Regions from separate parts of the Martinezella jaguaris genome, predicted to be linked through region 3. Evidence: riboswitches for the same ligand, from Rfam matches in the RefSeq annotation. Region 3 holds a riboswitch; each other region holds the start of a gene.
The links. Region 3 has a riboswitch for thiamine pyrophosphate ahead of thiB (thiamine ABC transporter substrate binding subunit). Riboswitches for the same ligand answer to the same signal wherever they lie in the genome.
Positions count from the first base shown of each region.

Region 1: linked by a shared signal. The riboswitch ahead of thiM (hydroxyethylthiazole kinase) and the one ahead of thiB (thiamine ABC transporter substrate binding subunit) in region 3 are both predicted to bind thiamine pyrophosphate.
Region 2: linked by a shared signal. The riboswitch ahead of thiC (phosphomethylpyrimidine synthase ThiC) and the one ahead of thiB (thiamine ABC transporter substrate binding subunit) in region 3 are both predicted to bind thiamine pyrophosphate.

Region 1 is NZ_CP032695.1:1,459,335-1,470,051, reverse strand. Features, by position in the region: gene CCGE525_RS29100 (acyltransferase family protein) at 1-283, opposite strand, end outside; gene CCGE525_RS29095 (hypothetical protein) at 589-2,214, opposite strand; gene CCGE525_RS29090 (DUF1127 domain-containing protein) at 2,776-2,922, opposite strand; gene CCGE525_RS29085 (ester cyclase) at 3,090-3,491, opposite strand; gene CCGE525_RS29080 (ParA family protein) at 3,816-4,535, shown strand; gene CCGE525_RS29075 (MDR family MFS transporter) at 4,846-6,324, shown strand; TPP riboswitch at 6,448-6,544, shown strand; gene thiM (hydroxyethylthiazole kinase) at 6,594-7,397, shown strand; gene thiE (thiamine phosphate synthase) at 7,394-8,029, shown strand; gene thiD (bifunctional hydroxymethylpyrimidine kinase/phosphomethylpyrimidine kinase) at 8,026-8,847, shown strand; gene CCGE525_RS29055 (hypothetical protein) at 8,817-9,002, shown strand; gene CCGE525_RS29050 (sigma-70 family RNA polymerase sigma factor) at 9,007-9,864, opposite strand; gene CCGE525_RS29045 (EthD family reductase) at 10,099-10,413, opposite strand; gene CCGE525_RS29040 (putative quinol monooxygenase) at 10,458-10,717, opposite strand, start outside.
Region 2 is NZ_CP032696.1:171,584-182,300, forward strand. Features, by position in the region: gene CCGE525_RS34925 (cation-translocating P-type ATPase) at 1-937, shown strand, start outside; gene ccoS (cbb3-type cytochrome oxidase assembly protein CcoS) at 934-1,095, shown strand; gene CCGE525_RS34935 (OmpW/AlkL family protein) at 1,516-2,196, shown strand; TPP riboswitch at 2,390-2,501, shown strand; gene thiC (phosphomethylpyrimidine synthase ThiC) at 2,594-4,420, shown strand; gene thiO (glycine oxidase ThiO) at 4,422-5,393, shown strand; gene thiS (sulfur carrier protein ThiS) at 5,393-5,590, shown strand; gene CCGE525_RS34955 (thiazole synthase) at 5,593-6,366, shown strand; gene CCGE525_RS34960 (thiamine phosphate synthase) at 6,363-6,974, shown strand; gene CCGE525_RS34965 (hypothetical protein) at 7,201-7,425, shown strand; gene hemN (oxygen-independent coproporphyrinogen III oxidase) at 7,599-8,951, opposite strand; gene fixL (oxygen sensor histidine kinase FixL) at 9,166-10,716, shown strand; gene fixJ (response regulator FixJ) at 10,703-10,717, shown strand, end outside.
Region 3 is NZ_CP032694.1:4,390,965-4,401,681, reverse strand. Features, by position in the region: gene CCGE525_RS21375 (CarD family transcriptional regulator) at 1-84, shown strand, start outside; gene CCGE525_RS21370 (RNA polymerase factor sigma-32) at 491-1,354, shown strand; gene CCGE525_RS21365 (M48 family metalloprotease) at 1,399-2,859, opposite strand; gene CCGE525_RS21360 (thiamine ABC transporter ATP-binding protein) at 3,202-3,930, opposite strand; gene thiP (thiamine/thiamine pyrophosphate ABC transporter permease ThiP) at 3,920-5,563, opposite strand; gene thiB (thiamine ABC transporter substrate binding subunit) at 5,571-6,599, opposite strand; TPP riboswitch at 6,652-6,768, opposite strand; gene CCGE525_RS21345 (MDR family MFS transporter) at 6,837-8,372, opposite strand; gene CCGE525_RS21340 (MarR family winged helix-turn-helix transcriptional regulator) at 8,587-9,114, shown strand; gene CCGE525_RS21335 (thiamine diphosphokinase) at 9,180-9,833, shown strand; gene CCGE525_RS21330 (ABC-F family ATP-binding cassette domain-containing protein) at 9,836-10,717, shown strand, end outside.

The DNA.
Region 1 (10,717 bases), on a different replicon from region 3:
GAAAGATTCGCCGTATTCGCCTCTCGTAAAAGCGCAGGATGCTGAAATCATCGCCAGCGATTTCGCCTGAGATCAGCGTGGCCATCAGGAATCCGGAGATGACGAAGAAAACATCGACACCGACGAAACCACCGCCGAACCCTGGAATGCCCGCATGATAAAACACAACCGGCATGATCGCGAGCGCACGAAGCCCGTCAATATCAGCTCGATACTTGAAATGGCCGGAAATAGGCTGGCGCACCAGCCCCGGAGGAGAATCACGCAATATTATGAGATTCAATCTTAATCTCCGAAGGCTGCGGTGGATTCTGCGTCTGGCTTCGCCAAGCTGTTATAACGATGAGCTGACGCCAGGCTGAAAAACGAGCCGGCAAAGGCTCAAAGTCGGGCCTATATTCGTCTGTTTGGTCGGATAGCTCGGGTTTGACGGACTCTAGCCGAGCGTATATGGCGGGCCTGTTAGCCTTTGATGAACGGGGCGGCGGCGCGAATGAAAGCCGAGCAACACGTTAGACTCGGTAACCTGGTCAAACGTATGGCAGGTGGAATCACCGAAAGCGGATAAGATGCCCTGGCTTCAAAAGCCTAGAGCGACGCGCGTGCGCTACTCGGCTCAAATGTCAACTGCGCGGCGGCGTCAGCCGTTCGATCCAGGACCGTCATTGCCTGTGAGATCAAGCCATTGAACGCATCGGCGCTTTCACAAGCCTGCGCGATCAATGGTGCACTCAGGCATATCCTTAGGGCACTTGCCGGCATGTCGCTGAAATCGGCGCAGCGGACGGGCTGACCGAGACGCACCGGTACAAGGTCGCCATGCTCGACGGCGAGATTCTTGTAGACCGCAGCAGTCTCCGCCGCCGTCAGCATGCCTCCCCGATGGGGGTTGCATAGATAGAATGAAAAGATCGACGGTATCTCGTCCCAGCGCGCAGCCTCCGATCCGTCCCACAAAGGCTTCCGGTCTATTGGCCGACCGTCGAGCGGTTTAAAGGCACTGTCTTGCGCAAGCCGCTCTCCCACTGCTTCGGCAAAGGCGGATAGCACGGCGATCACCTTCTCCTCGGGCGCGCGAACGAAGCGTTCAAGTTCAAACAGAGCCGCCTTCCACCGCAGCAAAAGGCCAAAATTGGCACGATGCGGCAGCACGTCCCGAGCCATCCAACCCTCCGGCCAATCTGCTTTCGCGCAATAATCGGCAAGCGCTGCCGGCAAGGGCCGCTGCTTCAGGCGTTCCGACATCCGAGGCGAGCAGAGTAGCGCTCCGCTGAAAATCGGACCGGCGAGGAATTTGGAACCAGTGACGGCCACCAGAAAATCGTGCGTGAGATAAGCACGGATCGTCGCCGCGGAGACGCGAAACTGGCAGGCGTCGATCATGATATCGAGCATGCTGCCGAAACGCGCCTTCAGGCGGAAGACAGTTTCGAGACCCGGCGCCAACAAGCTGGTCTTGGAAACATCCGTGACAACCAAAAGGCACCGGAGGCCTGCCGCACGGGCAAGTTCGATCAACCCTCTCAGTTCGAACTCCACTTCTTCATCGCTCCGGAGCGTACCGTCCGCACTGCGCACTGCTACCGTGGTATTTCGCGTCGCATGTCCGGGGCTCAGTTCTTCACCCTTGGCGACGGGGCAATCGTTGCTGACGCGGCTCATGAAATGGCGCCCGGACGCCGCGGCCATCACTCCGCTCCCGGTCTCGTTGCCCATCAGCGTTACGGTCATCAGGGTCTGGTCGTCTTGGCGCGCAAGCAGCGCCGCGGCGAAAAGATGGATATCGGTGCCGGACGTCGCCATGATGGCATCCACCGGCAAGGACCCTAGCCCTTGATCGAGGCCCAGCAGAAGCAGTAGCTCTGTCCGCGTCCGCGCGATCTCCCGCGCATAGATATCGGCGGCCGAGTGGGTTTCCATTTCTCGCAAAAGATCCGCATGATAGGCGCCGACCGCCGCGAAGGCCGGTGCGGAAATGGTCGATGCCGTCGAGGAGCCGAAGGCCAAGTCCAGCGGCCGGGGCGACGGACCGTAACCGTACATGTTGAGGCCGGTCGCCGGCTCACACTCCAATCTCTCGTCTCCGCCGGAGATCAGGCAATTGAGAAGCGCATCCCGGCCCTTGCTGGACTGCTCCAAAGGCGTCCCTGCCGACGGAGCCACTTTGTTGCTCGAGGAGGAGCCGAGCGCGCGGTCGTCAAAGGTCTTCAGCATGCAGGAGCGTTCCTCTTATGGTCCTGTTGTCGAAGCGCTTTAAAGCGCCCCGTTGTCCACTTAACCCGTGGGATGGTTTCGGGCATGGAATATTAAGACGGATAAGATGGAGCGAAGCTGACTTGCCGATTGGGCCTCGCCACGTCATGGCGGCACCGGGAACCGATCAATCGAGTTCGTTGACTTTTCCGAAGCTCAAAACGAAAAAGCCTGCCGCGGGAGGAGGTGCGGCAGGCTTTCGAAAAGAACCGAACGGCAGCTGGGAGGAGGAGTGCTGCCATTCCCGCAGACGACCTTGGGAGGAGGATAAGGGCGCCTGCATCACGAAGGGGTGCGGGAGGAGTGCACCGCTTCGATGGTCCTGATAATATCGCCAATTTGCTCAGTTCATAGGCATTTCTTTGCAGGGCAGGCATGCGTTATGCGAAAAGCGGGAGGCTTTTTCGGGCTTGCCTTGTCTTGGACTACCGAGACCGCCAACCGAGAACGCAAAAACAAAAGCGCCCGCTCGGGAGGAAGCAGGCGCTGGCGAAAAGTCGAAATTTGAGGCGTTATGAGCCGTTAGCGAGCAATCGCCCCGCGGGCAACATTGCGGATATCAGCACGACCGATACCGAGGTCATCCAGTTCGCGAGTGGACATACGGCCCAGTTCGGCGACCGTCTGACGGTACTTGCGCCAGTTGTTGAAAGAGCGTGCTACATTCATGATGATCCCCTTTCCTTGGGCATTCGAAGCCGAGCTGCCATCCGTGGCGCTCCATTCGCTTCGATGACGTTTATATAATATGCGGCCCTCGATTGTTGCAGCGCTAAGGCTTCACTGCACCCATGCGCCCGTTGCATGGGTTTTTCCTGACGGCATGTTGCCCAGCTTTATGAGCTCAGGACCCAGAGCTGAGCTTCGATCGCGGCCTTATCGATAACCGACCATACCTGCTCAATCTTTTCTCCCTGAAATTGATAGAACACATTCTCGGCAAAGGAGACTGTCTTTCCGTTTACATCAAGGCCTAGAAACTTTCCCTGTGGCGTACAATCAAAGCTTAGCCGGCTCGCCACATATGGCGGATCTGAAATCAGCAGATCGATGTTGAAATAAAGGTCTGGAATTTCATGAAAATCGCGCTCCAGCATCTCGCGATAACCTGATAGTCCGATCCGCTGACCGTTGTAGCGCACGTCGTCATGAACAAACTGCGCCAGCTTCGGCCAGTCCTGCTTGTTCAGGCAGGCAATATAGTCTCGGTAGAGGTGGGAGAGCTTGGCTCCAATCATCGCAATTGCCCCAGTGCCTCTGCGACAAATTAGGACAGACGAATTCCGTAGCCAAGAATAATCCCCGAAATTGCCCAGGGTCCAGGCATTCGCCGCCGCCACACATGAAGCTTCGCGCAGTGGCGGCGGCATGAAAAATGAAAGCTCTCAAGAGCTCTGCATTGCCCGCGTTTCGGTCAAAAGTCGAGTTACGGAAACAGCGTCACACAAGGTTGGGTCTGCACCTTTTTCATCGTCTCTAGAATATCTTGCGCTGGCACTGTGCTCATCAGGCTGCTGGCCGTGGATTACTGTTCCTTATCACTATATCTACGAGGTTAAACGATGCCCATTATCACCTTTGCGAATACAAAAGGCGGCGCCGGCAAGACGACCGTTGCCCTCGTCCTTGCCACTGAGCTTGCCCGCCGCGGTCTTCGGGTCGCGCTGCTGGATGCCGACCCGCAGCAATGGATGAGCCGCTGGCATCGTTTGTCCGGTGCTTCCGCGAATTTCGATATCGTTGTCGACGTTAGCGACGACACGATCGAGAAGCAGATCAAGGATATCAAGAAGCGCACCGACTATATCATCGTCGACCTCCCAGGCGGCCTCAATCCGCTGCTCGCCAAGGCCATCGGCCTATCGGACCATATCATGGTTCCCGTCCAGGGCTGCGCAATGGACGCCGTCGGTGGCGCTCAAGTGCTGGAAATCCTCAAGCAACTAGCGGCGCAATGCGACATCCGCATCCCGCACTCCGTCGTTCTGACGCGCATCAACTCGATCATCACCACCCGCTCGCTGCTGACCGTCAAGATGCTGCTGGCCGAACAGCAGGTCCATGTCCTGGATACGCCGTTGATCGAGCGGGCCGCTTACCGCGATATGTTCAATACCGGCGGCACGATTTATTCGATGGACCCCACCCGCGTCAGCAATCTCGACAAGGCGCAGGTGAACGCGCAGATGTTCGCTGACGAGATCCTTCGTCTTGTCCCGGCGAAGATCGCGCGAACGAAGGCGACAAAAAAATCGCCCGCAACAGCCAAGCGTGCCGCCTGATCCAGTTTAGTCTATAGGGCGTGATGCCTGTCGACCGTTGAGCGGCGCGCTGCGCCCTCGCCTCCTCGTGCGATCTCATGGGTCCGAACATAGCCATGAAAACATCTTAAGGGTTGACCTTGGTCAACCCTTTCCCATTCTTGGCCGTAAGTGATTATCGAGAATTGCAATCGCACAAGTTGCTCTGCCAGCCGACGGTGCAGAAATAATTCGCTGCACGTGTCGTAATTTCATGCAGCCGTTCGTCATAGTGACGAAAGACGTCAAGCAATTCACCGTTCCCTTCCCGAATTCAAGCCAAGGCAAAACCATGAAGCCCGATACTCAGACTATTGCCGATGCGGAGCAGGATATCCCCGCCGTGGAAGACCATGGCGCCCGCAATAAACTCGTTATCGCCCTGCTGTTGGTGTCGGCTTTTGTTGTCATTCTGAACGAAACCATCATGGGTGTAGCGCTGCCCCATCTGATGGCCGATCTCAATATCACCGCCAGCGCCGCTCAATGGCTCACCACAGCATTCATGCTGACCATGGCCGTCGTCATCCCGATTACCGGCTATTTGCTTCAGCGGCTCAATACGCGGCCGGTATTCATTCTCGCCATGTCGCTGTTCAGCGCCGGTACGCTTATTTCGGCACTGGCGCCGGGCTTCGCCGTGCTGGTCCTCGGACGGATCGTGCAGGCCTCGGGCACGGCGATCATGATGCCGCTGTTGATGACGACGGTGATGACCTTGGTGCCGCCGGAATCCCGCGGCCGAACCATGGGCAATATCTCTGTCGTCATTTCGGTGGCGCCGGCCATCGGGCCGACGATTTCCGGCTTGATCCTTTCGACGCTCGAATGGCGCTGGCTGTTCCTCCTGGTGTTGCCGATCGCGCTCAGCGCATTGGCGCTCGGCACCTTGCGGATGAGGAATGTGACTACTCCAACCACCGCGCCGATCGATATCCTTTCAATCGTTCTCTCCGCCATCGGCTTCGGTGGTTTCGTCTATGGCCTCAGCGGCCTCGGCGAAGCGGCTCTTCATCCGCCGGCGGTGTCGCCATGGTTTCCGCTATTGACGGGTGCTGTTGTCATTGCGGTTTTTGTATTGCGTCAGTTGCGGTTGCAGAGACAGGATCGAGCATTGCTCGACCTGCGCACCTTGACCACGAAGACATTCACGATCTCAATGGTCATGATGGCCATCCTGATGATGTCGATGTTCGGCGTCTTCATCCTGCTGCCCATCTATCTGCAAAACGTGCTGGGACTATCGACGCTGCAAACCGGGCTGTTGTTACTGCCCGGTGGGTTGATTATGGGCCTTTGCGCGCCGAGGGTCGGGCACCTCTTCGACAAATACGGTCCAGCGCCGCTGATCATTCCTGGCGCGATCATGCTGAGTGTGGTCATGGGCGGATTGGTTTTCATACAACAGGATACGCCGTTCTGGATGCTGCTGATTGCCCATATCGTGCTCAGCATTGGCCTGGCACTGATGTTCACGCCGCTGTTCACCGTCAGCCTGGGATCGCTGCCGCCAAACCTCTATTCGCACGGCAGCGCCATGCTCGGCGCGACCCAACAAGTCGCCGGCGCCGCCGGCACAGCATTGTTCGTCGCAATCATGACCCTGCGAGCCGCCAGCCTCTCCGCCAGCGGCGCCAGTGTCGCCGCGGCAACAACCGGGGGCATCAAGGCGGCATTTCTCTGCGGGATGATCATCTCGTTGGGAGCGATCGCAGCAGCCTTCTTCATCAGGAAACCGGAACACGGGCCGGATACGGCACGCCACCATTAGACAAAATGATGTGTCCGCCATGCCTTCGCGTTTTTGAATTCAGGCATCCGACCCTCCGCAAACTCGATCGTCTCGCGACGATTTTTTGATGACAGGGCGGCCTTTCTCTGCGAAAAGGATCGTGATGAGAGACAGGGGCGCCCGTCACATGACGGGCTGAGAAGTACCCTTTGAACCTGAACCAGATAATGCTGGCGTAGGGAGTCGCTCGGGGTCCTGCAAGCTGCATCGTCACCCCTATGCGTCTCGCCCCGCCCGAAAGGAGCGATATGCAAAACCAGACCACTCCCGGCGCTCTGCTCACGGCCATGCGGGCGAATCCTCCGCTGGTGCAATGCATTACCAACTTTGTCGCGATGAACATCGCCGCCAATGTGATGCTGGCCGCCGGAGCGTCTCCCGCGATGGTGCATGCCGAAGAGGAAGCCGGCGAGTTCGCCGAGATCTCCGGCGCATTGACGATCAATATCGGCACCTTGTCCACCGACTGGATGGCCGGCATGGTATCGGCCGCGCAGTCGGCGACAAAGGCGGGCAAACCCTGGGTTCTTGATCCCGTCGCCCATTACGCAACGTCCTTCAGGCGTAAGGCGGTGGCAGAATTGCTGGAGCTCAATCCGGCTGTTATCCGCGGCAATGCGTCTGAAATCATTGCATTGGCCGGCGGAGCAAGCCGTGGCCAGGGCGTCGACAGCCGCGATCCCGTCGAATTGGCCGAGGAGGCCGCGATCCTGCTTGCCCGGAAATATCGGTCCGTCGTCGCGGTCACCGGCGCCACGGATTTCGTCACCGATGGCAACAGAGCGGTGCGCATAAACGGTGGATCGCCGCTGATGCCGCAGGTGACCGCACTCGGCTGCGCACTGACCTGCCTCGTCGGTGCATTCGCGGCGACAAGACCGCAAGACCCGTTCGATGCTTCGGTCGCAGCACTGGCCGCTTTCGCGGTCGCGGGCGAACGGACGGGCCGCGAAGCGGTCGGGCCTGGCTCCTTCTCCTGGCGTTTCCTTGACGCACTGGCCGCCCTCGATGAGAAGGCGATCGACCGGGAAGCGCGGATCACCCCGGCATGAAAAGCTTCGATCTTTCCCTCTACCTCGTTCTCGATCCGGTGCTCTGCGCCGGTATCGGCATGGTGGAAACCGCACGTGCCGCCGTCGCCGGTGGTGCCACCATCGTACAGTTGCGCGACAAGCATGCCTCGACCTCGCATATGATCGAAACGGGCCGTGCGCTGAAGCAGGCGCTGGCTGGCACGAAGGCACGCCTCGTCATCAATGACGATGTCGACGCCGCCATCGCAATCGAAGCCGATGGTCTGCATATCGGCCAGGATGACATGGATGCCCGCGCTGCACGTCGATTGATTGGGCCCGACATGATCCTCGGCCTCTCCGTGGAAACGGAAGCGCTAGCAGCGGCCATCGATCCCGGCATTGTCGATTACGCCGGCATCGGGCCTGTTTTTGCGACTCCGACCAAACCTGACCATAAACAGCCGATCGGCTTCGCGGGTCTGGCCCGCATGGTCGATCTCTGCCCCGTTCCTTCCGTCGCGATCGGTGGCCTGAAGGCCGAGCATGCAGCCGATACCCTCCTGGCTGGAGCCGACGGCCTTGCCGTCGTTTCCGCCATATGCGGCACGCCGGACCCGCAGGCTGCGGCAGCCGACATAGCGAGAGCCATCAGAAAGGCGCGCCCATGATCCGAAACGTTCTTTCTATCGCCGGCTCCGACCCCTCCGGCGGCGCCGGTATTCAGGCGGACCTGAAGGCATTTTCAGCACGTGGCGTCTATGGCATGGCGGCCCTAACTGCGCTGACGGCCCAGAACACGCAAGGCGTTTCCGGCGTCCACCCCGTTCCTCCGCAATTCGTCGCACAGCAGATCAAAGCCATCTTTGCCGATGTGCGCGTCGATGCGGTCAAGATCGGCATGATTGCGAATGCGCCAATCGCCGAAGCCGTCGCCGATGCGCTCGCTCCACATCGAAATGTTCCCGTCGTGCTCGACCCGGTGATGATCGCCAAGGGCGGAGCAGCGCTTCTCGCCGCCGACGCCGTCGACGTTCTGATTAACCGGCTTCTTCCGCTGGCCACGTTGCTGACGCCAAACCTGCCGGAGGCAGCCGCACTTCTGCACGAACCTGTTGCCGAAAATCGCGAGACGATGGCCCGGCAGGCGGAAGCCCTGGCAAAGCTCGGTCCGCTGGCCGTCCTGGTCAAGGGCGGGCATCTTGCGGGCGACGAAAGCCCGGACGTGCTTGCAAGCCCGGAAGGTTTGACCTGGTTCGAAGCTGACCGCGTTCCGACCAGGAACACGCATGGAACCGGCTGCACCCTCTCCAGCGCTTTGGCAGCCGAGATCTCCAAAGGCTCCGCGCTAAGGGACGCCGTCACCACGGCCAAGCAGTATCTCGCGGGTGCGGTTGCAGCTGCCGACTCGCTGTCGGTCGGTACCGGCCATGGGCCGGTTCAACATTTCTACGAGCTTTGGCCGCACGGAAAAGCACATTCGGCCTGACCCTGCCTTTCGACGAACAGGTTGTCTCCGACGCCGGCGGCGGTTTCGGTACGGCGATCGCAGCCGCCTTCGCCCCTGACGACACGAAGGATGAAATCGCAGTCGGCCGCCATTGGCTGGCATTCGACGATCCGCGGCTAGAACCTCGACCATAGCTACTCAGCCTAACCGCACCCAATCTATGGCTTCGAGCACATAGGGAGCGAACAAGAAATCGCGGATCTCGATGATCCGGCTTTCCGACCAGCCGACCAGGATAAAATGCGCAGGTCTTTCCATCGGGCCAGTGCTGTCGAAGACCAGCATGGCCGGCAGCCCTTCAACCGCGCCCAAAGCGAAGCGCCATTTCGTCTCTTCGGCATAGCGCGTGAAATAGAGGCCAATCTTGTCGCGCCCTTCCCATTGCAGCCGGTTCACCAGATCGAGCTTCACGTCATCGGCGAGCATGGCGCGGATTGCGTCGAAATCGCCGCTGCGAAACAGATCGACATAAGCGGTGATTTTCTGCCGGTCAGAATCGGACATCAGCGGCAGCCGGGTGTCTTCTGGCGCCTGCGCGAGTTGCCGTAGCGCGGCTCGCCCGCGCTGAAGCGCCGATTTGGCAGCGGCCGGAGAGCATTCGGCGATGCCCGCGATCTCTTCGACCGAATGACCCAGAACATCCTTGAGGATCACCGCGCAGCGCTGAAGTTCCGGCAACCGCAGAAATGTCTGAAAGCTGAATGCGACGATGTCCGCCTCGGCCATGGGCGCCGCTTCGACATCTTCGGTGAGCGGAACGATCGTGCTCCGGGACCTGGCGCGCAGGAAATCGCGGCTCGCATTGTGGGCGATGCGAAACAGCCAGCCCTCGAGATTATCCACGCCGGCGCCATCAGCTCGCGCGTGAAGGGCCTTGACCAGCGTGTCCTGCAAGACATCCTCGCCATTGACCGCCGATCCCGTCATGCGCGCGCAGTAGCGATGAAGGCGTGGCCGCAGCGCTTTCAGACGATCTTCGAATTCGTCGGTGTTCATGTAATCGGGACCTACAACGCTTCCGCGCTCTGTTCCGTTCGGCATTGGTCACAAATGTCGATGAGAATCTTCGACAAGATGGCCGGTTGTGACAGAAATGGCGAGTGGCTGCTTTCCAATGTGTGGATAATTGTCTTGCCGCCGATGGCGCTGTCAACCGTCGCGATCCCGCATGTATAAGCGCCACCCGCCATTTGCCCCCACGCCCGCCGAGACGAACAAAGGGGGATGGTTTCAAACTTCCTTATTGTCAAAAAGGAACATTTGCACGCCCGAGTCATCGGGCGCGAAAATTCGGCGATCCGCGCCAGCCGCTTGTCCCTCGGAGCTCGCAAACGCCTTTTCAATTGCCGCAAGGTCGTCGAAATACAGCGTTCCGATCCGATGAATAGTGGTGCTTCCTATCGGCGTAGCAATAGGACCGTCGTTGACCTCGTATTTCCTGAGACCTGGGATCTTCTTGGCGAGAGGCACGTGGATTTCGAAGTAATGCCGGTCAAATTCCTCGACATTCTTCGGTGTTGGGTAAATAACGACCATCCGAGCCATTGCAATTCTCCTTTGTTACTTGGGTTACGCAACCTGATCTGTGTTCAATTCCACCGGGTTTCGTCGAATACCGGCAAGCCCACCATCGAGTCCAAGCTCGCCAGCTCAATGATCTGTGGGAAATAGGCTTTCATGCGTGGATCGTTGCGCATCGCCTCAATGGCCTCCGAGGTCTCCCACTCGGAGTAGATAACGACGCTGGCGCCATCCTTTGCCGCGATCAGCCGGGTTGTCTTCCAGCCGTGGAGTGTGCAGACCACGGTCTCGGTGTTCTGCTTCAAGAGCGCGATCAGTACGTCCTGCT
Region 2 (10,717 bases), on a different replicon from region 3:
CGACAAGACCGGTACGCTGACGATGGGCCAGCCACGGCTCGTCGAGATGGTGGAGGTGGGGCCGGAGGAAAAGGCGATCGCGGCCGGTCTTGCAGAGCATTCCCGCCATCCGCTCTCCCTGGCGTTGCCGCGGAGTGCCGGTGGCAACGGGCAACGGTTCGACAGCGTTGTCGAGATTCCGGGCGCGGGCCTCGAGGTCGAAACCACCGCCGGCCTATATCGTCTCGGCAATACGGGGTTCGCTTGTTTGATCCCGCCGCGCGAAGAAAAAGAAGCCGATGGCTCGCTCTGCGAGGTCGTGCTGTCGAGGAATGGCATCGAAGTCGCCCGTTTCTACTTCGAAGACACGCTTCGCCCCGGGGCAGCCGAGGCTATTGGCGAACTTAGTCGCGCGGGATTGCAGACAATGATCCTGTCCGGCGACCGGCAAGCCGTGGTCGCGGCGACGGCACGAGCATTGCATATGGATCGGTGGATTGCCGAATCCAATCCGAAGCAGAAGGTGGAGGAGTGTGCCCGTTTGAGCGAGGCCGGCAACAGGGTCATGATGGTTGGCGACGGCATCAACGACGCGCCGGCGCTGGCGGCAGCACATGTGTCGATGGCGCCCGCGACCGCTTCCGACATCGGCCGGCAGGCTGCGGACCTCGTATTCCTTAACGACCGGCTCGACGCGGTTCCCGAAGCAATCTCACTTGCGCGAACAGCAACTACCTTGATCCGACAGAACTTCGCACTTGCCATCGGTTATAACTTGCTCGCTGTTCCCATCGCCATCGCGGGCCATGCCACGCCGCTTGTCGCAGCCATCGCAATGTCCTGCTCTTCGCTGATAGTCGTGACGAATACATTGCGCCTGAATGGGTGGCGAGTTCGGTTGGTATGCGAGGCTCGTGCTGCCGATCCCGCCCCGCAGAAGGAGGTCTCCATTTCATGAGCGTGCTGATCTATTTGATCCCGCTTGCTTTGTTCATGGGTGCGCTTGGCATTGGAGCATTTCTGTGGTCGCTTGAGAGCGGGCAGTATGACGATTTGGAAGGCGCTTCCTGGCGCATTCTAGGGAATGAGGGTGATGCACCCGATGAGGAGCAATAAAACGAGAATAGCAAGCACAGTTGACAAGGAATAAAATTGCCTTGGTTTCGCAAGCGCTGCGAATCACCGACGGTCCCGCTCGAACAGCCTGCTTCCGCAATGACCAGCCGAAACCGGGTTGATGTTGCCCGCGGCTTTCCGATCGCCTGGGAATAGTCGATCTCGTCTCATGCCAAACACGAAAGTATACCGTCAAGCCGCAGCAAAAGGGCTTTCCCGCCGTCCTTGCTACTGTTGCGCCAAATTCGCCGCAGCAAGCACCTTTTCACGTGTCTTATTGTTGCGAAACTGCCACAGAAGGAGCGGGTTTGTCCGCGATAAACAGACTAATCTCCTTTAGTTGAGCCGCCTCAAATCATGGCGAGCCAGCCGATGCTACTGCTCCTCGACTGAACGAATTTCGGATCGAAGGAGACAAGGATGACTTCCAACGACATCGCACGTGCCATCGTCGCTGCCGCAGCATTGGTTGCCGTTAGCACTGCAGAAGCTGCCGATCTGCCGACACCACAAGCTAAGGCTCCCATCCGCGCGGTGGCGAACCGAAGCCCATGGCAGATGCGGCTGCGGGCGCTTGGTGTGGTCACCACCGATTCTGGACGCGTCGACGGATTGCCGGGTTCGGATCTTTCCTTCTCGGACACGATCATACCAGAATTCGATATCTCGTATTTCTTCACCGAGAATATCGCTGCGGAACTCATCCTCGGTACCACTTACGCCAAGGTCCATGGCGGCGGCTCGATTTCAGCGCTTGGCGAGATTGGCAAGACCTGGCTGCTGCCGCCAACGCTCACGTTACAATACCATTTCACCGAGCTTGGCGCTTTTCGGCCTTATGTCGGCGCCGGCGTCAACTACACGGTCTTCTACAACCAGTCAGGAAAAACTGCGCGCAGCCTCGATGTCAAAAACACATTCGGTGTCGCCCTGCAGGCTGGCTTCGACTATATGATCGACGACCATTGGGGCATGAACTTCGACGCGAAAAAAATATTCCTGAGGCCTGATTTCGATGCCAATGTCGGTGGCGCTGGCGTCAGTGGCAAGGCTAAGCTCGATCCATGGCTGCTCGGCGCCGGCGTGACCTATCGTTTCTAGTCGATGAAGCTTCTGGGCGACCAGCAACCCCTTTTGCGATAGAAGAAGCGCTTGCGATATGGTCAAGAACGACATTGCAGGCAGCAGCTTCTACCACGCCTCCCGAAAGGTTCGTCAAATGGAGAGCATGCAGGACCAATCAACGCAGATCGCTGCCGGCTTGACAGCTTCATCTGGCAAGCATTAGCATCTTCCTATTCACCAGGGGGGTCCCGGCAAGGGGCTGAGATACTGCTAGCGTGCGCAGTGACCCGTTGAACCTGATCCAGTTCATACTGGCGTAGGGACGGTGCAAGCGCTCGAAGGCTTCGGATTCCCGCGTGGGTTCCATGCCGGCGTCTTTCCATCATTCCGGCTGATTGACTGGGTCTCCAACTGCAACTTGGAGCCTCAAACCATGACCATTGCCGCAAACAACCTCACCCCGACCGTCACCACCGGCCCGCTGCCGGCGTCACGCAAGATCTACATTCCGGGAGACATACACACCGACATCCGCGTACCGATGCGCGAGATCAGCGTCCATCCGACCTCGGGCGAGCCGCCGGTCGTCGTCTATGATTCCTCCGGTCCCTATACTGTCCAAGCGGCAGATATCCGCATCGAGCAAGGCCTGCCGCAGCTCCGTCGCGACTGGGTGCTTACTCGCGGCGATGTCGAAGCCTATGAAGGCCGCCATGTGCGCCCCGAGGACAACGGTTTTGTTAGCGGCGAGCGGCTGACGCCGCAATTCCCAGGGCGACGCCAACCGCTGCGGGCCAGAGACGGCAAGGCAGTGACCCAACTTGCCTATGCGCGGGCCGGCATCATCACGCCGGAAATGGAGTTCATCGCCATCCGCGAAAATCTCGGCCGCAAGGCGAAAGCCGAGGCCTTGATTCGCGACGGCGAGAGTTTCGGCGCCCATATTCCGGATCATGTGACGCCGGAATTCGTCCGCCAGGAGGTTGCCGTCGGCCGGGCGATCATCCCGGCCAATATCAATCACCCGGAAAGCGAGCCGATGATCATCGGCCGGAATTTCCTGGTGAAGATCAACGCCAATATCGGCAATTCCGCCGTTACTTCCTCGATGGCGGAAGAGGTCGAAAAGATGGTCTGGGCCGCCCGCTGGGGCGCCGATACCGTGATGGATCTTTCGACCGGCCGCAACATCCACAACATCCGCGAATGGATCATCCGCAACTCGCCGCTGCCGATCGGCACCGTGCCGCTCTATCAGGCGCTGGAGAAGGTGGATGGCATTGCCGAGAACCTCACCTGGGAGGTCTATCGTGACACGCTGATCGAACAGGCCGAGCAGGGCGTCGACTATTTCACTATCCATGCTGGCGTACGACTGCATTACATCCCGCTGACCGTCAATCGCGTAACCGGCATCGTCTCGCGCGGCGGTTCGATCATGGCAAAGTGGTGTCTCCATCATCATCGCGAGAGCTTCCTTTACGAGCATTTCGAGGATATCTGCGACATCTGCCGCGCCTATGACGTCTCCTTCTCGCTCGGCGACGGCCTGCGCCCCGGCTCGATCGCCGATGCCAACGACGCCGCGCAGTTCGCCGAACTCGAGACGCTGGGCGAACTGACGAAGATCGCTTGGGCCAGGGATTGCCAGGTGATGATCGAAGGGCCCGGCCATGTACCGATGCACAAGATCAAGGAAAACATGGACAAGCAGCTCGCCGTCTGTGGCGAGGCGCCCTTCTACACGCTTGGGCCGCTGACGACGGATATCGCGCCGGGCTACGATCACATCACCTCGGGCATCGGTGCGGCGATGATCGGCTGGTTCGGTACTGCCATGCTCTGCTACGTCACCCCGAAGGAGCATCTTGGCCTGCCCGACCGCAACGACGTCAAGACCGGCGTCATCACCTACAAGATCGCCGCCCATGCGGCAGATCTCGCTAAGGGTCACCCAGCCGCCCGTATCCGCGACGATGCATTGTCGCGTGCCCGCTTCGAATTCCGCTGGGAGGACCAGTTCAACCTGTCGCTCGATCCCGATACCGCCCGCAGCTTCCATGACGAAACCCTGCCAAAGGAAGCCCATAAGGTTGCGCATTTTTGCTCGATGTGTGGCCCGAAATTCTGTTCGATGAGGATTTCGCACGACATCCGCGCCGAGGCGCAGAAGGAGGGGCTGGAAGCGATGGCCGCGAAATACCGGGAGGGCGGCGACCTCTACATGCCGATCGATGAAACCGCACATCCGGCCGAGTGACATGCGTATCCTCGTCAAAGGAGCCGGTGTCGCCGGCCTCACGGTGGCTCACGAACTGCATACCCGCGGTGCTGAGGTCACAATCGTAGATCCCAGCCAGAATTTCGACCGGGCAGCCTCCTGGCTCGCCGGCGGCATGCTGGCGCCATGGTGCGAGCGGGAAAGCGCCGATGAGGCCGTGCTCGAACGCGGTCGGGATTCCGCCGACCGATGGGAAGCGATTTTGCCGGGCAAAGTCGTTCGCAACGGCACGCTTGTCGTCGCGCCGAACCGGGATCAAAGCGAGCTGAAGCGATTCGCTAGCCGCACGACGGGTTATCGTTGGGTTGACGAAGACGAAATCCCCGTCCTCGAGCCTTGGCTTGCCGTTCGCTTCCGGCAAGGCCTGTTCTTTCCGCAGGAAGCCCATCTGGACGCGCGCGAGGCGCTACGTTCACTGAAAGCGGATTTGTTGGTGAAGGGTGTGACCTTCGTCAATGAAATCGCGGATGACCGCGAGTTCCCTGGCATCGTCGATTGCACCGGGGCCGCGCGCATCGGCAAAAGCCGGGAGTTGCGCGGTGTGCGGGGCGAGATGCTCTATCTGCAGACGGAGGAAGTCGCCCTTGCGCGGCCTGTCCGCCTGCTGCATCCGCGTTTTCCGGTCTATATCGTGCCGCGCGGCAAGGGCCTGTTCTTGGTCGGCGCGACAATGATTGAAACGGACTTCCAAGGGCAGATCACCGCCCGCTCGCTGATGGAGCTGCTGAACGCCGCCTATGCGCTGCATCCCGCTTTCGCCGATGCCACCATCGTCGAAACTGGCACAGGCATACGCCCGGCCTTTCCAGACAACCTTCCCCGCGTAATGCGGGAGGCCAATGTCATCTTCCTCAATGGTTTTTATCGCCACGGTTTTTTACTGGCACCGACCATGGCGGCTGAAGCTGCGGACATGGTCTTTTCCGGGCCAACGAAGCAAAGGAGCCGCTGATGCGCCTGATCATAAACGGTGAACCCGAGACGATTGCCGCAACCACACTTTCGCAGCTTCTGGCCGCGCTCGCCTATGAGGGCGAGTGGCTGGCGACCGCCGTCAACGGCGAACTCGTTCATCGCGAGGATCGCGACGATCACCTTCTGAACGACAATGACAGGATCGAAATCCTGACCCCGATGCAGGGAGGCTGACCATGCTTGATCTCTACGGAACCCAGATTGGATCGCGACTCCTTCTCGGCACTGCGCGTTATCCCTCGCCGGCCGTCCTGGCCGAGGCCGTCAGGCGATCCAGGACGGAGATTGTCACCGTGTCACTGCGGCGTGAAATGGCCGGTGGACGCAATGGCGGCGCATTTTTCGACATGATCCGGGCGCTCGGCGTCAGCGTTCTTCCCAACACCGCCGGCTGCCATGGCGTATCCGAGGCCGTGCTGACGGCCAAGATGGCGCGCGAGGTGTTTCAGACCAACTGGATCAAGCTGGAGGTGATCGGCAATCACGATACGCTGCAGCCGGATGTCTTCGCGCTGGTGGAAGCGACCCGCATTCTCGCAAGCGATGGCTTTGAGGTCTTTCCCTATACGACTGACGACTTGGTCGTGGCCGAGCGCCTGCTGGAGGCGGGATGCAAGGTGTTGATGCCCTGGTGCGCGCCGATCGGCACCGCGGCGGGGCCGCTCAATCTTTCCGCCCTTCGATCCATGCGCGCGCATTTTCCAGATGTGCCGCTGATCGTCGACGCGGGCATCGGCCGCCCGTCGCATGCAACGACGGTGATGGAGCTGGGTTTCGATGCGGTCCTTCTCAACACCGCGGTTGCCGGCGCCGGCGATCCCGCCACCATGGCGGAAGCCTTCGCCAAGGCCATTGAGGCCGGCCACCAGGCATTCGGCGCCGGCATGCTGGAGCCGCGCGACATGGCGGTTCCGTCGACACCCGTAATCGGAAAGGCGGTTTTCGCGTGAAGCTCGATCCCTTCTATCTGATCGTCGACAGTGCCGCCTGGATCGAAAGGCTGGTGCCGTTTGGTGTCAAACTCGTGCAACTGCGCGTCAAGGAACGGGCGCTATCGGATATACGCATAGATATCCGGCGGGCAAAAGCAGTCTGTGCGGCGCACGGATGCCAGTTGATCGTCAACGACTATTGGCAGCTCGCGATCGAAGAGGGCTGCGATTTCGTCCATCTCGGCCAGGAGGATCTTGCCGCCGCCGATCTTTCTGCCATTCGCGCCGCCGGACTGAAACTGGGGTTATCGACACATGACGAGGCGGAGTTGGCGACGGCGCTTGCCGCCGAACCCGACTACATCGCCCTCGGACCGATCTATCCGACCATTCTCAAGGCCATGGCCTGGGCGCCGCAGGGGCTCGACCGGATCCGCGACTGGAAGAGCCGCATCGGCCGGCTGCCGCTTGTCGCCATTGGTGGACTGACCGTGGAGCGCATTGCCGGCGTGTTCGAAAATGGGGCCGATAGTGCGGCGGTCGTAACCGATATTGTCTTGAGCGAGAATCCGGAACAGAAAACCAGGGAATGGATCGCAACAACCAAGACCTTGAGGTACCCGTGAACGTCATCCGGCGTTTGTGGCCGCAGCGTCGGGACACCGCCCCCACACCTAAAGCGAAGAATTTCGAACCAGCAATTGCAAAAATGGACGCTCCGGCAAATTCCCGGATGCATGGCTAACGACACACCCCGCCTAACCTTTTAGAAAAGAAGCATAATAGCGATGCAGTTAAGACAGAGGTGCAGGACAAATCTGCAATAAGTCATACCTTCAGGGGGACGTCTCAATGACACCTATCCGACCGACAACAATAAAGATCAGCGCCCCTCAGCACGCCGCGAATGACCCCTATCGCGTTGTCGAGCGCGAGGAGGTACTGACCGGGGCATTTCGAGAGTTCGTGCTAACGGCTGTTGCCGCCGGTTGGAAGGAATCCGAGGTCGCTTTGACCTTGGCAGATATCGCAGATGAATATGTGATGGCCCTCGCTCGAAGAGTTGCGGCAAATTAGTTTTCGGTTCCATCCGCGTTCGTTGGTGCGAGCGCAAGATGGCTGCCAACAACTCTTCGTCCGGCCCCGGCAAGCCGCTTAGAAACCAAGCGGCTTCCCGGCGATATAACTGACACGTCGAAGCCGCTCCCGCCCCTTACCCCGGTATGATTCCGGCAGTGCAGAGAAGAACTTTAAGCCGTCTTGCTGTAGTTCCGCGCCGATTGCAGCAGGTACGAATCGAAAGCGGCGGCAACGGCGCGGATCAGGAATCGCCCTTCTTCCCGCAAACGAATAACGCCGCCCGTGTTTTCAAGAATTCCGTCGGCCTCTAGCATGGCAAGCCTGACATTACCGTCGAGAAGTGCGCCGGACTCCAAGCCCTGTACAGCAGCCAACGCCGGGACGTCGACTTGGAAGTCGCACATCAGGCGCTCGATGACGCTTGCCCGCAGTCGATCCTCGGCCGACGAGCGGTAGCCTTTCGTTATGGCCAAACGCCCGGATACAATCCGCTTCGCATAGCGACCGGGGTGTATCTCATTCTGAACGTAGCCGCCTGCCATGCGGCCAATCGCCGACGCACCGAACCCGATGAGCGTTTCACATGCGTCGGTCGTATAGCCCTGAAAGTTGCGGTGCAGTTGTCCGTTTGCCTGCGCAATCGCCAGACTGTCGCCTGGCCGAGCGAAATGGTCGATCCCAATGCGGCGATAGCCGGCTGCAAGAAGGTTTTCCGCGATTGCCTCTGCCTGGGCAATGCGGCTTTCCGCGTCGGCGAGCGCGACTTCGTCGATCAGTCGCTGATGCTTTTTGAAGGAAGGTACGTGCGCATAGCCGAAGACTGCGAAACGGTCAGGACACATCTCGATTGCGGCCTTGGTCGTCTCGATGCAGGATTTGACCGTCTGGTGTGGCAGGCCATACACAAGATCGAAATTGATGCTATCGACGCCCGCCCGACGCAGGTGAGAAACCGCCTGCATCGTCTGTTCAATGTTTTGGATACGGTTGATCGCCTTCTGCACCACTGGATCGAAGGTCTGCACTCCGACGCTTGCTCGGTGTATCCCCGCTTCTCCGAGAACCGTCGCCATCTCTTGATCTAGCGTCCTCGGATCGATTTCCAACGCGATTTGGGTGGAATCGGTGAAACCGAAATGCTCATGCAGAAGCTCAATCAGCCCTAGCAATTTTTTCGGCCCCATGATTGTTGGCGTTCCCCCACCGAAATGTAGGTGGTCGATATTGATCGGCGCTTTCGTCCTTGCAGATACAAGGCATATCTCCTCGCGCAGCATTTGCAGATAGTCGACGATCGGTCGGTCGCCGCGCGTGATCGTCGTGTGACAGCCGCAGTACCAGCACATCGACCGACAAAACGGTATGTGCACGTAAAGCGATGCCGCCTTCTCCAGCGGGACGGCGGTAAGCCAGTCGCCATAGGTGCTGTCATCAACATCGGGTGTGAAGCACGGCGATGTCGGGTAGCTCGTGTAGCGGGGCAGGCGCTCCTCGCCATATTTTACAATAAGAGCCGATTGCATTCGAAATCCTTCTACAGAGAGCGGTTGGGAATGCGTGGCATCTTAGGCACGCGCTTTGCATAGCTCTTTGATCGACAACAAAAAGTGTTTCGGACTTCTCTTGATTTATGTTCTGCGGTCGTACGCCGACCCACATGCGAATGATGATGGGAGCCGCGGTTAGTCAATGAAGAGCGTTCGGCTCAATCTTGCTCTGACAGTCGAGAGGCTCGGCATGGCGACAGCACCTAATCCTCTGGTGGATGACGGAGTGCGTTCACAAAGCGTTGGTAGGACCACGCGAATCGGTAAGATGTTCGTCAGGTGGCGAGGCAAACCGATCGCCGGCTATATTATCGTGGCGGCACCGTTAGGCGTTCTCGCACTGAGATTGGCCCTATCGCAGTTCATCAGCGACAACCTAACTCTATTGTCGTTTACTCCCGCTATTCTGATCGTCGCAATGGTCGGCGGCTTGAAACCGATTGTTCTTTCCGCGGGCGCGTCGCTTGCCTCGGCTGTGTTTGTTCAGCGACTACACGATGCCGCCGATCCGACTGTTGTCGAATTGGTTTTCTTCGGCGCATCGGTGCTGCTGATTGCTTGCATGGGAGAGGCGCTGCAGGCGACGAGACACGCCATCGTCAAGTTTGAGACTGTCGTCACAGCCCGCGATGTGCATCTGAGATCGATATTGGACACAGTGCCCGACGCTGCGGTGGTCAGTACTAGCGATGGCACGATTGTTTCCTTCAACACCGCCGCCATCCGGCAGTTCGGGTATGCAGAACAGGAAGTCATCGGCGAGAACCTGCGAATATTAATGCCCGAACCTCATCGAGGCGACCACGACGGCTATATGCAACGGTACCTTAAAACCGGCGAGAAGCGCATCATCGGCATCGATCGCGTCGTCGTCGGGCGAAGAAATGATGGATCGACCTTTCCCTTGGAGCTCACCGTGGGCGAGATGGAATCGGGCGGTGAACGGTTTTTCACCGGCTTCATAAGAGATCTGACGGAGCGAGAAGAATCTGCCGCCCGCCTCGAAGGCATCCAGGCGGAATTGGCGAGATTGGCCCGTTTGGGCGAAATGGGCGAAATGGCATCTATCCTTGCGCACGAGCTGAACCAGCCTCTGTCGGCGATCGCAAATTACGCTTGTGGGTGCACGAGGCTCTTGCGCGACAGGAACAACACCGTCGCAACGGAGATGCGAGATGCTCTACAGGAGATCGCAAGTCAGTCCCTTCGGGCGGGACAGATCATCAAACATCTCAAGGGGCTTATCACGAAAGGCGAAACGGAAAGGGCACCCGAAGACATTCGCAAAGTGGTGAAGGAAGCAGGCGCGCTGGCGCTTGTCGGTTGCCGCGAAAACGGCGTCAGGACTGTATTCGAATACGTGCCCGGCGCTGAGATGGTGATGGTCGATCGTGTTCAGGTCGAGCAGGTCCTCATCAATTTGATGCGAAACGCCATAGAGGCAATGCGCCACGTCGAGCATCGCGAGCTCACGATCCGCACGATGCCAACCGAAGCGGGCGAAGTCGCCGTCATCGTGGAAGACACCGGCGGAGGCATTCCGGAAGAAATTGCCGCGGAGCTCTTCAAGCCGTTCGTCACGACCAAGGCGAGTGGGATGGGGATCGGCCTTTCGATCTCGAAACGTATTGTCGAAGCCCATGGAGGTGAAATGACAGTCTCAAAAAACGCTGCTGGTGGAGCCGCCTTCCAGTTCACGCTTCCCGCCTATGTGGAAGGAAAAACGGATGAAACCAACTGAC
Region 3 (10,717 bases):
CGCCTTGTCGAGATTAATCTGAACAAGGGCCCGAAGCGCGGCAAGGTCGTCGAAGACGACGATTCCCAGGACGAAGCCGCATAAAGTCACAGGACAAGACACCACGTCCAAAAAACCCGGCCATCGTGCCGGGTTTTTCTTTGGAACCTTTTTCCGTCTGCTGCGTTTATGCCTCGTATTCGCGGCCGGTGTGAGTTCTCTCGTGATATGAGTTTCTCAGCCAGCCGTTTCCCTTAACGTTCACGAGGACCGGACCCCATGCGTTTTGATTGGAAATTTCCCGGCGATCTGAAGCCATTTCGTTCGCTAGGTCATTTCGGTGAAGCCGAAATAGACCCTTAACCGACCGTCCGGACATCGGGCCGGTCTCCAATTGCATTCAATTCATAGATTTTCATCCGCGCAGCGATGTCCGGAAACGAAGTTTGCTGCCTTTTCCGTTGACCGTCGCACTGAAACGATTTTGGGGTAGGATTTAGGGGATATGTATATGAAAAATATGTCTGCAGATCGACGCATGATTAAGATCGCGATGGCCGCCCCCTATCTCGACCGCGACGAAGAGCACGACCTCGCCATCCGCTGGAAGGATCACGACGACCGCAGCGCTCGCAACAAGATCGCCACAGCCCATATGCGCCTTGTTATTTCGATGGCGGGCAAATTCCGCAATTTCGGCTTGCCGATGAGCGATCTGGTACAAGAAGGCTATGTAGGTCTCCTGGAGGCGGCGGCAAGGTTCGAACCGGAGCGGGAGGTGCGATTCTCGACCTACGCGAGCTGGTGGATCCGGGCGTCGATCCAGGACTATATCCTGCGTAACTGGTCGATCGTGCGCGGCGGTACGAGCTCGGCGCAGAAAGCGCTGTTTTTCAATCTCCGCCGGCTGCGTGCCAAGCTCGCCCGGGGTAATAGCGGCGTCACGGTGCAGTCCATCCACGAGGAAATCGCCGTCGCTCTCGGCGTCAGCCTTGCCGACGTGCAGACCATGGATGCGCGCCTCTCCAGCAACGACGCGTCCCTGCAGGCGCCATCGATTTCCGGTGATGCCGAAAGCGCGGAACGCATGGATTTCCTGATCAGCGACGAACCTCTGCCGGACGAACAGGTCTCCAACATGATCGACGGCGAGCGCCGCCGCGTCTGGCTGGCCTCGGCGTTGAAGCACCTGAACGAGCGCGAAATGAAGATCATCCGCGCGCGCCGTCTGGTCGAGGATGGCGCGACGCTGGAAGAGCTGGGCGCTGATCTCGGCATTTCCAAGGAACGTGTACGCCAGATCGAAAGCCGAGCCATGGAGAAGCTCCGCAGCGCCCTGGTTGACGCCGATCCGCGCATGGCGAGTTATGCTTGAAGCGGAGAATTCCTCCTCGCCAATCGGGGAAGGTGAAAAGCCGTCTATTCCGAAATTATCTTGACCTTGTCGCCGGGTGCAACCGTTGCGCCCGTCGGCAAGGCGTTGATCAGCTTGAACAGGTCGAGCTTGCGGTCGGTGCCCATCATCCGGGCGGCGAGCGTGGTGATGTTGTCGCCCGCCTTGACGGTGACGACGCGCACGCGCAGCGGCTTCAGCGATGAGGCTTCCTCCGGCGTCATGTGCCGGAAGCTCGAGCGAAGCACGTCGGCCGTCTGCTCCAGCGCGGTAATGTTGCCTTTCGGCACGGCTGTCAGGAAACGGAAGATCTGTGAGCGGTCGCGGATAACCGTGACGTCGAAATCCCAGCGATCGGCCGAGGCACGCGCGGTTGCCGCGTCCATGCCATTGACGGTGATCGACCTGATAGTCGAGGGATCGAGGCCGGTGACCCAGCCGCTGGAGATATAATTCATCAAATTCTGGTTCTGGCTGTCGGCAACGCCATCGAAGCGAACGGCGATGTCGCCGGGGCCGGTCGCCATGACCGCCTCAACCTTGTTGTCGATGTGAAAGTCGGGCGGCACGTCGAAGCGGATGCCGAGGCCGCCGTGCAGGAAGGTCTGGCCACGCACGTAGCCTTCTTCCGGGCTGTCGCCGTAAAGCAGGCCGTCGATACCGTTGAGGTAGTAATCGCGGCCGGTATCGCCGACCTTACCCTCTTCGCCGAATTCGCGGGCATGCATCTTGGCAAGGTCGATGCGCTGCGGCGTGCTCGGATGGCTCGATAGGAAGTCGAGGCTCTGGTCGGCGTCGGAATTGGCCGTCATGAAATGGCTGTAGTCTTCCATCGCATTGAGGAAGCGGGCTGCAGCATAGGGGTCGTAGCCGGCCTGGCCGAGCGTGCGGATACCGATCTCGTCGGCTTGCAGCTCCTGCTGGCGGGAAAAGGCGGCAAGACGCAGCTTGCCACGCGCGAGTGCCTGCTTACCGGCAAGATCGCTCGACAGAACTTCCGAGACGACGCGGCTGGCTATGACTTCAGCTTCCTCACGCTTTTGCCGCTCGATGCCATGATTGGCGGTGACGTGCGCCATCTCGTGCGACAGCACGGCGGCGACTTCCGAGGCGTCGTTGGCGAGCGCCAACAGACCGCGGGTGACGTAGAGATAGCCGCCAGGCAGCGCGAAGGCGTTGATCGATGGCGAATTCAGAATGGTGATGCGGTAGGACTGCTGCGGATTTTCCGACACGCTGGTCAGTGCACCGGCGATGCGGGCCACCAGCCGCTCGGTCCTGGCGTCCTTGTACTCGCCGCCATAGCTTGCAAGGATGCGCGGATGTTCGCGGGCGCCCATCTGCGCACGCGGATCGTTCTTCTGCACTTCGGAAACGATCTGCGGGTTGGCGGAAGGCGAAACATTCGGCTGATAGGATTGATCCAGCACCGACTGACAGCCGTTGAGCACCATCGCTGCAATGAGGACGGGGGTGAGAGGGCGCATACGTGCAGCGACAGTCGCGCCGATCCTTCGTCCTGCCTGCTTGCTCTGCTTCAGTGCCTGTGTCCCACTCATTTCGCTGCCATGCCGGCCGGCCGCCAAACGCGGTTGATCATGGCTAAGCCGATCATCACCGCGTTTCGTCAAAGGTTGCATCCACCCCGATCGGACCTGAGTTCACCCGGGTGGTCTCTGCCTTTTGCTGTAGCCGATTTCGGCAGCAGTTGCATAGCGAGACTCTGTTTAATTGTAGCAGCGTTGTATTTTAGCAAGCATTTCGCTGCACTTTCAGCCGCCCGCCGCGACGAAAATAAGGCAAAAACGGACCAAAATGCGGCCGCGCACTCAATGTTGCAAAAATGTGGTCAGCGCCGGAATGCCGTCCTGCTTCAGGAAATGTTCGATAGGGGCTGAAAGCCGAATTGTTCCATCGTCGATAAAGACGGCATGGTCGGCGAGGCGCCGGACTTCGGCCGGATCATGCGAGACGATCAGCACCGTATTGCCGGTCTCGCGGTGAAGCGCGGTCAGCAGCTCTGCCATGCCGGAGCGCAGGCCGGGATCAAGTGCGGCGAAGGGCTCGTCGAGCAGCAGGATCGGCTTGTCGCGCACCAGCGCCCGGGCGAAGGCGGCGCGTTGCCGCTCGCCGCCGGAGAGGGTGCCCGGTTTACGTCTGTCGAAACCGGCGAGCCCCACCCGCGCCAAGGCCCCCGAAATCCTTTGCCGGTCGTCCGCCGAGAGCTTCAGCGATGGACTGATACCCAATCCGACATTGGTGAAGAGATCGAGATGGGCAAAAAGATTGTTATCCTGGAAAACCAGGGACACAGGCCGCTCCGAGGGGTGCAGCCTGGTCGCATCCCGCCCGGCAAGCATGATGCAACCATGATCCGGTGTCTCGAAGCCGGCAAGGAGATTGAGGAAGGTGGACTTTCCCGATCCGGACGGACCGGTGATGGCGATGATCTTGCCCCGCGGCAGGTCGCAGTCGAAGCGAAAATCATGCGTGCCGAGCCGCAGTTCGACTCCGGTCATCGCAATGCCTCGATCCGCCATGCCCTGATTATCGGTCATTCCGTCTGCCTTCATCCTCATGCCCGCCTTGGCCGGCAGTGCCGGCGATGGTCAGGAGAAGACATACGAGCCCCAGAATGAATGCAAGCCCGTCGGCGTCATTGGTGCGGTAGCTGCCGAGCTTGCTGTAGACCAGCCAGGGCAGCGTCATCAGGCTGTCGGAGCCGAAGAGGGCGACGGCGCCGAGATCGCCGAGCGACAGCGCCATGGCAAAGGAGAGAGCAGTGAAGAACGGCTTGCGCAGACCGGGCCAGTCGATCAGGTGCAGTCGCGACAGCCCTTGAAGACCGAGACTTGCCGCCAGACGTTCGGTGCGACGGCGATGGACGGCATAGGCCGGCTCGATGACGCGGATGACGAAGGGCAACGCCATGAGGGCGTTGATGACGATGATCAGAAGGGCAGCGAAGCGGGTTGGATCGCCAAACAGCCTGAGCGCCAGGAACCATCCGGTCGCCAGCACAATCGGCGGCACCAGCAGGACCAGAGAGGAGGTGCCGCTCAAGGCGATCGCCAGACCGCGCAAGCCTGGCGCTTTTCGGCGTTCGGCCGATATGACCGAGCGAGCGCGAATAATGGCGAAGGAGGCCAAGATCGCCAGCATGCCGGCGCCAAGGGCGATTGAGAGGCTTGTCAAGATCGCCTGCAGGAAGATCGTCTGGCCGACAAGCCTGAGAAGATCGGCCTTGAGGCCGGTGATGACCACCGAGGCGAGCGGCAGGCCGACGAACAGAGTGGCGAGCAGGAGCAGTGCGCTATCGATCAATTTGGCGCCGGGCAATGCCCCGTCGATCCGCCGTACGGCACGGCCTGCCGTCAGGCCGTGATCGTCCGGCGCCGGAAGTAAAGCCATCGCGGCGAGAATGGCGGCGGTCACTATGATTTGCAGCAGGGACAGGGCCACGGCGCGGCCGGGGTCGAAATCGAAGCGAAGCGCTTGGTAAATTGCCACCTCGAGCGTAGTGGCGGCCGGGCCGCCGCCGAGGATCAGCACCAGCGTGAAACTGGTGGCGCAGAGCATGAAGATCAGACCCGATATGCCGGGGATGAGGCCGCGCAGCATTGGCCATTCGATAAAGCGGAAGACAGAGGTCGGACGCATGCCGAGCCCGCCGGCCATCAGCCAATATTCCGCCGGCACGCGTTCCAGCCCGGCAAGCATCAGACGGGCCGCCAGTGGCAGGTTGAAGAAGACGTGCGCCAGCAGGATGCCCGTCAGCCCATAGATGCTGACCGGCTGCGACAGACCGAGGCCCGTGAGCGCCTGGTTGAAGATGCCCTGGCGTCCCCAAATGCCAAGCAGGCCAAGCGCGCCAATCAGCACCGGCAGGCCCATGGGCACGGCCATCAGCCGAATCAGCCAGAGCCGGCCGGGAAAGCGGGGCTGCCGCGCCAGAGCGCGGGCGACCGGAATTGCGAGGACAACGGAAAGAAGGGTGGACAGCGTTGCCTGGAGCAGCGTGAAGCGCAGCACGCGCAGAAGATAGGGATCGGTGAGCGGATTGCCGCCGGTAGATACGATGCCGGCCGAAAGCAAGGTCACGATGGCAAGGCCGATGAAAAGCGCAATGCCGGCGAGACCGAATGCCCCGCCGGCAATGGCACGTCTTCTCTCGGATGCCGTCAGTATCATCCCGATGTCAGTTCGTGCTGGTGGCCGCCAGCCATTCGTCGATCCAGGCCTTGCGGTTCTTATCGACCACGTCGGGGCTCATCAGGAAGGTCTTCGACGGAACGACCAGCTTGCTGAAGGCATCCGGCAGAGGCTCGGAAGTGGCCGCGGCCGGCATCATCCAGTTGTTGGTTGGGATCGTATCCTGGAAGCCCGGGGAGACCATGAACTTCAGGAAGTCGCGGGCAAGCTCCTTGTTCGGCGAGGATTTGATCAGGCCGGCCACTTCGATCTGGATGTAATGGCCCTCGGAGAAGGCTGCTGCCTGATAACGGTCAGTCTTGTCGGTGATCATGTGATAGGCCGGCGACGTCGTATAGGAGAGCACCATCGGTGCCTCACCCTTGGTGAAGAGGTCATAGGCTTCCGACCAGCCGGGCGTCACGGTCAGGATGCGACCCTTCAGCTTCGTCCAGGCATCCGCCGCCTTGTCGCCATAGACGGACTTGACCCAGAGCAGCAGCCCGAGGCCCGGCGTCGATGTGCGCGGGTCCTCGATGACGATCTTCTGTGACGGATCACCTTCGACCAGATCCTTCATGCTCTTCGGAGGGTTCTTGATCGCCTGCGTGTCGTAGACCACGGCAAAATGACCGAAATCGTAGGGAACGAAGACGTCATCCTTGAAATCGCCGGGGACCTTCAGGCCCGATGTGTCGATGCCGCTGGCATCGAACAGGCCGGTGTCCTTGGCCTCGTCGACGAGATTGGTGTCGAGGCCGAGAACGATGTCTGCCTTGGTGCCCGCGCCCTCCAGCTTCAGGCGGGAGAGCAGGGCCACGCCGTCGGTGACGCTGACGTAATTGACCGTGCAGCCGCAGGTCTTCTCGAAAGCGGCCTTGACTTTGGCGCCCGGACCCCAGTCGGCGGTGAAGCTTTCATAGGTGTAGATCGTGAGCGTCTTGTCAGCGGCTTCGGCGCCGTGCGCGGCAAAAAGCGTAGCACCGGCGGCGAGAACCAGGCCGGCAAACAGTGATAACAGCGATCTATTGGGCATGACAGCGCCTCCTCCTCGTTAGTTTCGTCTCGAGCGGGAAAGGGCGCCATGATTTCGTCACGCGTCTAATCCCTCCGCCGGTGTTAGCCGGATCAGGTTCCGCGGGTTGGCTGGTGAAGGCCTCTCAGCCAGATGTCTTCCAAGACATAAGGCACCCCGTTAGAGCGTCGGAAGGTTTAGTCCTGTGACGGAAGGATGACAAGGGGGGATTCCCCTGTCGATTGCAGGGTTCGTGTCTTACTCGGCCGCGTGGGCGGCGGCCGAGCTGTCGAGTTTCTTGGCAGCGTTGGGCAGTTGCACATTCCTCAGCGCAATGGAGGTCAGCAGGCCGAGGAAGCAGATGGCGGCGGCCGTCATGAACAGCGGACTGAAGGCGCTGGCATAGGCATTGGCAACGCCTTCGCGCGTGGCATCCGGCAAGGCGGCCATCATCTTCGGCGTCAGTTCCTCGATATTGGTGACGCCGGGAATGGAGACGCCGACATTGCCGAGCTTGGCGGCGATGATGGCGCCGTAAATGGAAATGGCGATCGAGGCGCCGCCCATGCGCGAAAGCGTCACGGCGCCGGTGGCGGCACCGACGTCACGGCTGGCGGCGGCGTTCTGCACGCCGATGACCGGGACCTGCTGCGCCAGACCGATGCCGATGCCGTGCAGCAGCATCAGGGCGCCGATGAAAACGATCGGCGTGCCGGCATGAACCTGCGCCAGCGTGACGAAAGCAATGGTGCTGCAGGCGGCGCTGGCGATGGCGAAGGGCTTGTAGCGGCCCCTCATCGAGATCAGCCGGCCGGCCGAGAGCGAGCCGCAGACGATACCGCCCGTCAACAGGATGAACAGCAGGCCGGCCATCGACGGCGACAGGCCGGTGGTCGTCTGCAGGAAGAGCGCGAAGTAGTTGACCATGCCGATGGCGACCGCGCCACTGGTGACCGAAATGATCAGGAGCAGGCCGAAGGTCGGGTTGCGGAACAGCGTTAGCGGCACGATCGGCTCCGACGCCCGGCGTTCGACGAAGACCCAGGCCAGCGCACACAACACGCCAAAAGCGATGATGCCGAGGCATTGCGGCGCGAGCAGCGAACCGAAGAGCTCAGTGCCGTCGGCGGCGAGCACGATGCTGGTGGTGGTCAGCGCAAGGAGGATCGCGCCGGCGTAATCGATTTTCGGCCGGCGGGCCGGCTTGCGGTAAGGCAGCATGAAGGCGAGGCCGGCGAGGACGACGAAGCCGATCGGCACGTTGACGAGGAAGATCGAGCGCCAGCCGAAGAGGTCGCTCATCGTGCCGCCCAGAACGGGGCCGATGGCGCCGGAGGCCATCAGCACCAGGCTGGAATAGCTTTGATAGCGGGCGCGTTCCCGAGGCTCGAACAGATCCGCGTTGACCGCGAAGATCGACACCAGGATGCCGCCACCGCCAAGGCCCTGCAGGACGCGGGCGGCGATCAGCGTGTTCATCGAAATCGCAAGGCCGCAGACGGTCGAGCCGATGGTGAAGATGGCGATTGCGGCCATCATCACATATTTGCGGCCGAAGAGGTCGCCGAGCTTGCCGTACACCGGCATGGAGGCGGACAGAGCGAGCAGATAAGCGGAGCCGATCCAGCCGAAGCGTTCCAGATGCCCAAATTCCCCGACGATGGTTGGCAACGCCGTCGATACGATCTGGTTGTCCAGTGTTGCCATGAACATGGCGGTCATCAGGAAAAAGAAGAGAATAAGCCTGCGGCGGTGGTCCGCCACGAGTGGCGCGGGCGTAGTTTGCATATCCATGGAACGAGAAATCCGAGCTTGCCCGGAACGCTACGCGTTCGATCGAACGCATGGGAACGCCCCGGTTCCTGAATGCGGAACATGGCGCTTTCGGGCAATTATTCGAAAGCGGATGTTTCGCGACAACATATGTGCTATCAGCATATAATTGTCAATGACAAACGAATGCTGTTTGCATATTTTAATTCTTCTCCGTCTCTGATATGTTGGAATGATGACAACAGCAACGAACACACGAGAAGTTGAAGCCTCGCCATTGCCTGAAGATGAAAACCTGTTGCGTATCGGGCAAGTTATGACGCGCATGCGCGTGATGACGGGCCGCCGCATGATCGGCCGGCTTGCCATCCAGAATGTCGCGCCGGGCCTGGAGCTTTCGCATCTCGACGTCATCGATACCGTGAGGCGCGCGGAAGGGTCCGGCGAAGTCACGGTCGGGACGATTGCCGAGATCTTGCGTATCGATCCGTCGCGGGCAAGCCGTATCGTCGCTGAGATGGTCACCCGCGGCGTGCTGCGTCGCAAGGCGTCGCAGGCGGATGCGCGCCGCATCATCGTTGTGCTGACCGCACTCGGCCAGAGGTTGCTCGCCGAGATCCAAGCGCAGAAATTCGCCTTGATCGAGAGCATCGTGGCTGATTGGTCGGCCGAGGATGTCGAGGCCTTTTCGCGGTTGTTCGACCGTTTTATCGGCGGCTATGAACATGCTTTTCAGACGCGTCTCAAGGACACCGACGGCTGAATGCCGGTCGGGCGCTAAACAGCGCTCTTCCCTAGTGATGCGTCTTTGCGCTATGGGCTTGGCACATGAGCCAATCCACCACCTTCACCATCCTTCTCGGCGGCGAGCTTCGCTTGACGGACCGGCTGCGTGCCGCCACGGCCGGCAGCCGTTTCATCGCAGCGGATGGCGGCATGCGTCATGCCGTGGTGCTCAACGCGGCGCCCGAGCTCTGGGTCGGCGATTTCGACTCGACGCCGGAGGATCTGCTGGGCGCGTTCCCGGATGTGCCCAAGCAGCCCTATCCGGCGGCAAAGGCGGCGACGGATGGCGAGATTGCCATATCGGAAGCGATCGACCGCGGCGCGAAACGGTTGATCCTTGCCGGGGCCATGGGTGGCGAGCGTTCTGATCACGCGATCCAGCATCTGCTCTATGGCATTCAACTCGCTGAAAAAGGTTTTGACGTCCTGCTGACCTCCGGCGACGAAGAGGCCGTGCCGCTGCTGCCGGGCGATCTGGAACTGGCATTGCCGGCCGGCTCGCTGTTTTCGATTCTCGGCTTCAGCGATCTGACGGGTCTCTTCATTCACAACGCCCGCTATCCCTTGCGCGATTTCCATCTGCCCTTTGGCGCATCGCGCACCATTTCCAATGTGGCGGAAGGTCCTGTGCGCCTTTCGCTCGGCAGCGGCAGGGCCATCGTCCTTGCCCGCCCCTATGATCTCAGTGGAGTCTGATCTTGGCCCCTCCCATCCTGAAACTTGACGACATCTTCCTGAGCTTCGGTGGCGCGCCGCTCCTGGCCGGCGCCGGGCTGCAGGTGGAGCCGGGCGACAAGATCTGCCTTGTCGGCCGCAATGGTTCGGGCAAGTCGACTCTCCTGAAGATCGCCGCCGGTCTCGTCGAGGCGCAATCCGGCGAAGTCTTCCGCCATCCGTCGTCGACGGTGCGTTATCTTGAACAGGCACCGGATTTCGCCGATTACAAGACCGTCGCCGCCTATGCCGAAGCCGGGCTCGGACCGGGCGACGATCCCTATCGCGTCACCTATCTGCTCTCCCATCTTGGCCTGACCGGCGAGGAAGATCCGAAAAACCTTTCGGGTGGTGAGGCCCGCCGCGCGGCTCTGGCCCGCGTTCTGGCACCGGAGCCGGATATCTTGCTGCTGGACGAGCCGACCAACCATCTGGACCTGCCGACCATCGAATGGCTGGAAGGCGAGCTGCAGAAGAGCCGCAGCGCCCTGGTGCTCATCTCGCACGACCGTCGCTTCCTGGAAAAAGTATCGACGGCGACCGTCTGGCTCGATCGCGGCACGTCGCGGCGGCTCGATCGCGGCTTTGCGTTTTTCGAAGCCTGGCGCGACCAAGTGCTGGAGGCCGAAGAGCTGGAACAGCACAAGCTCGGCAAGGCGATCGAACGCGAAGAGCATTGGTTGCGCTACGGCGTGACCGCGCGGCGCAAGCGCAACATGCGCCGCCTTGGAGAATTGCAGGACATGCGCGCGCGCCATCGCGGCCACAAGGGGCCGCAGGGCACTGTGCAGGCGGCTGCCGCCGACGCGCAGGAGAGCGGCAAGCTGGTGATAGAGGCTGACAAGATCACCAAAACTTATGACGAG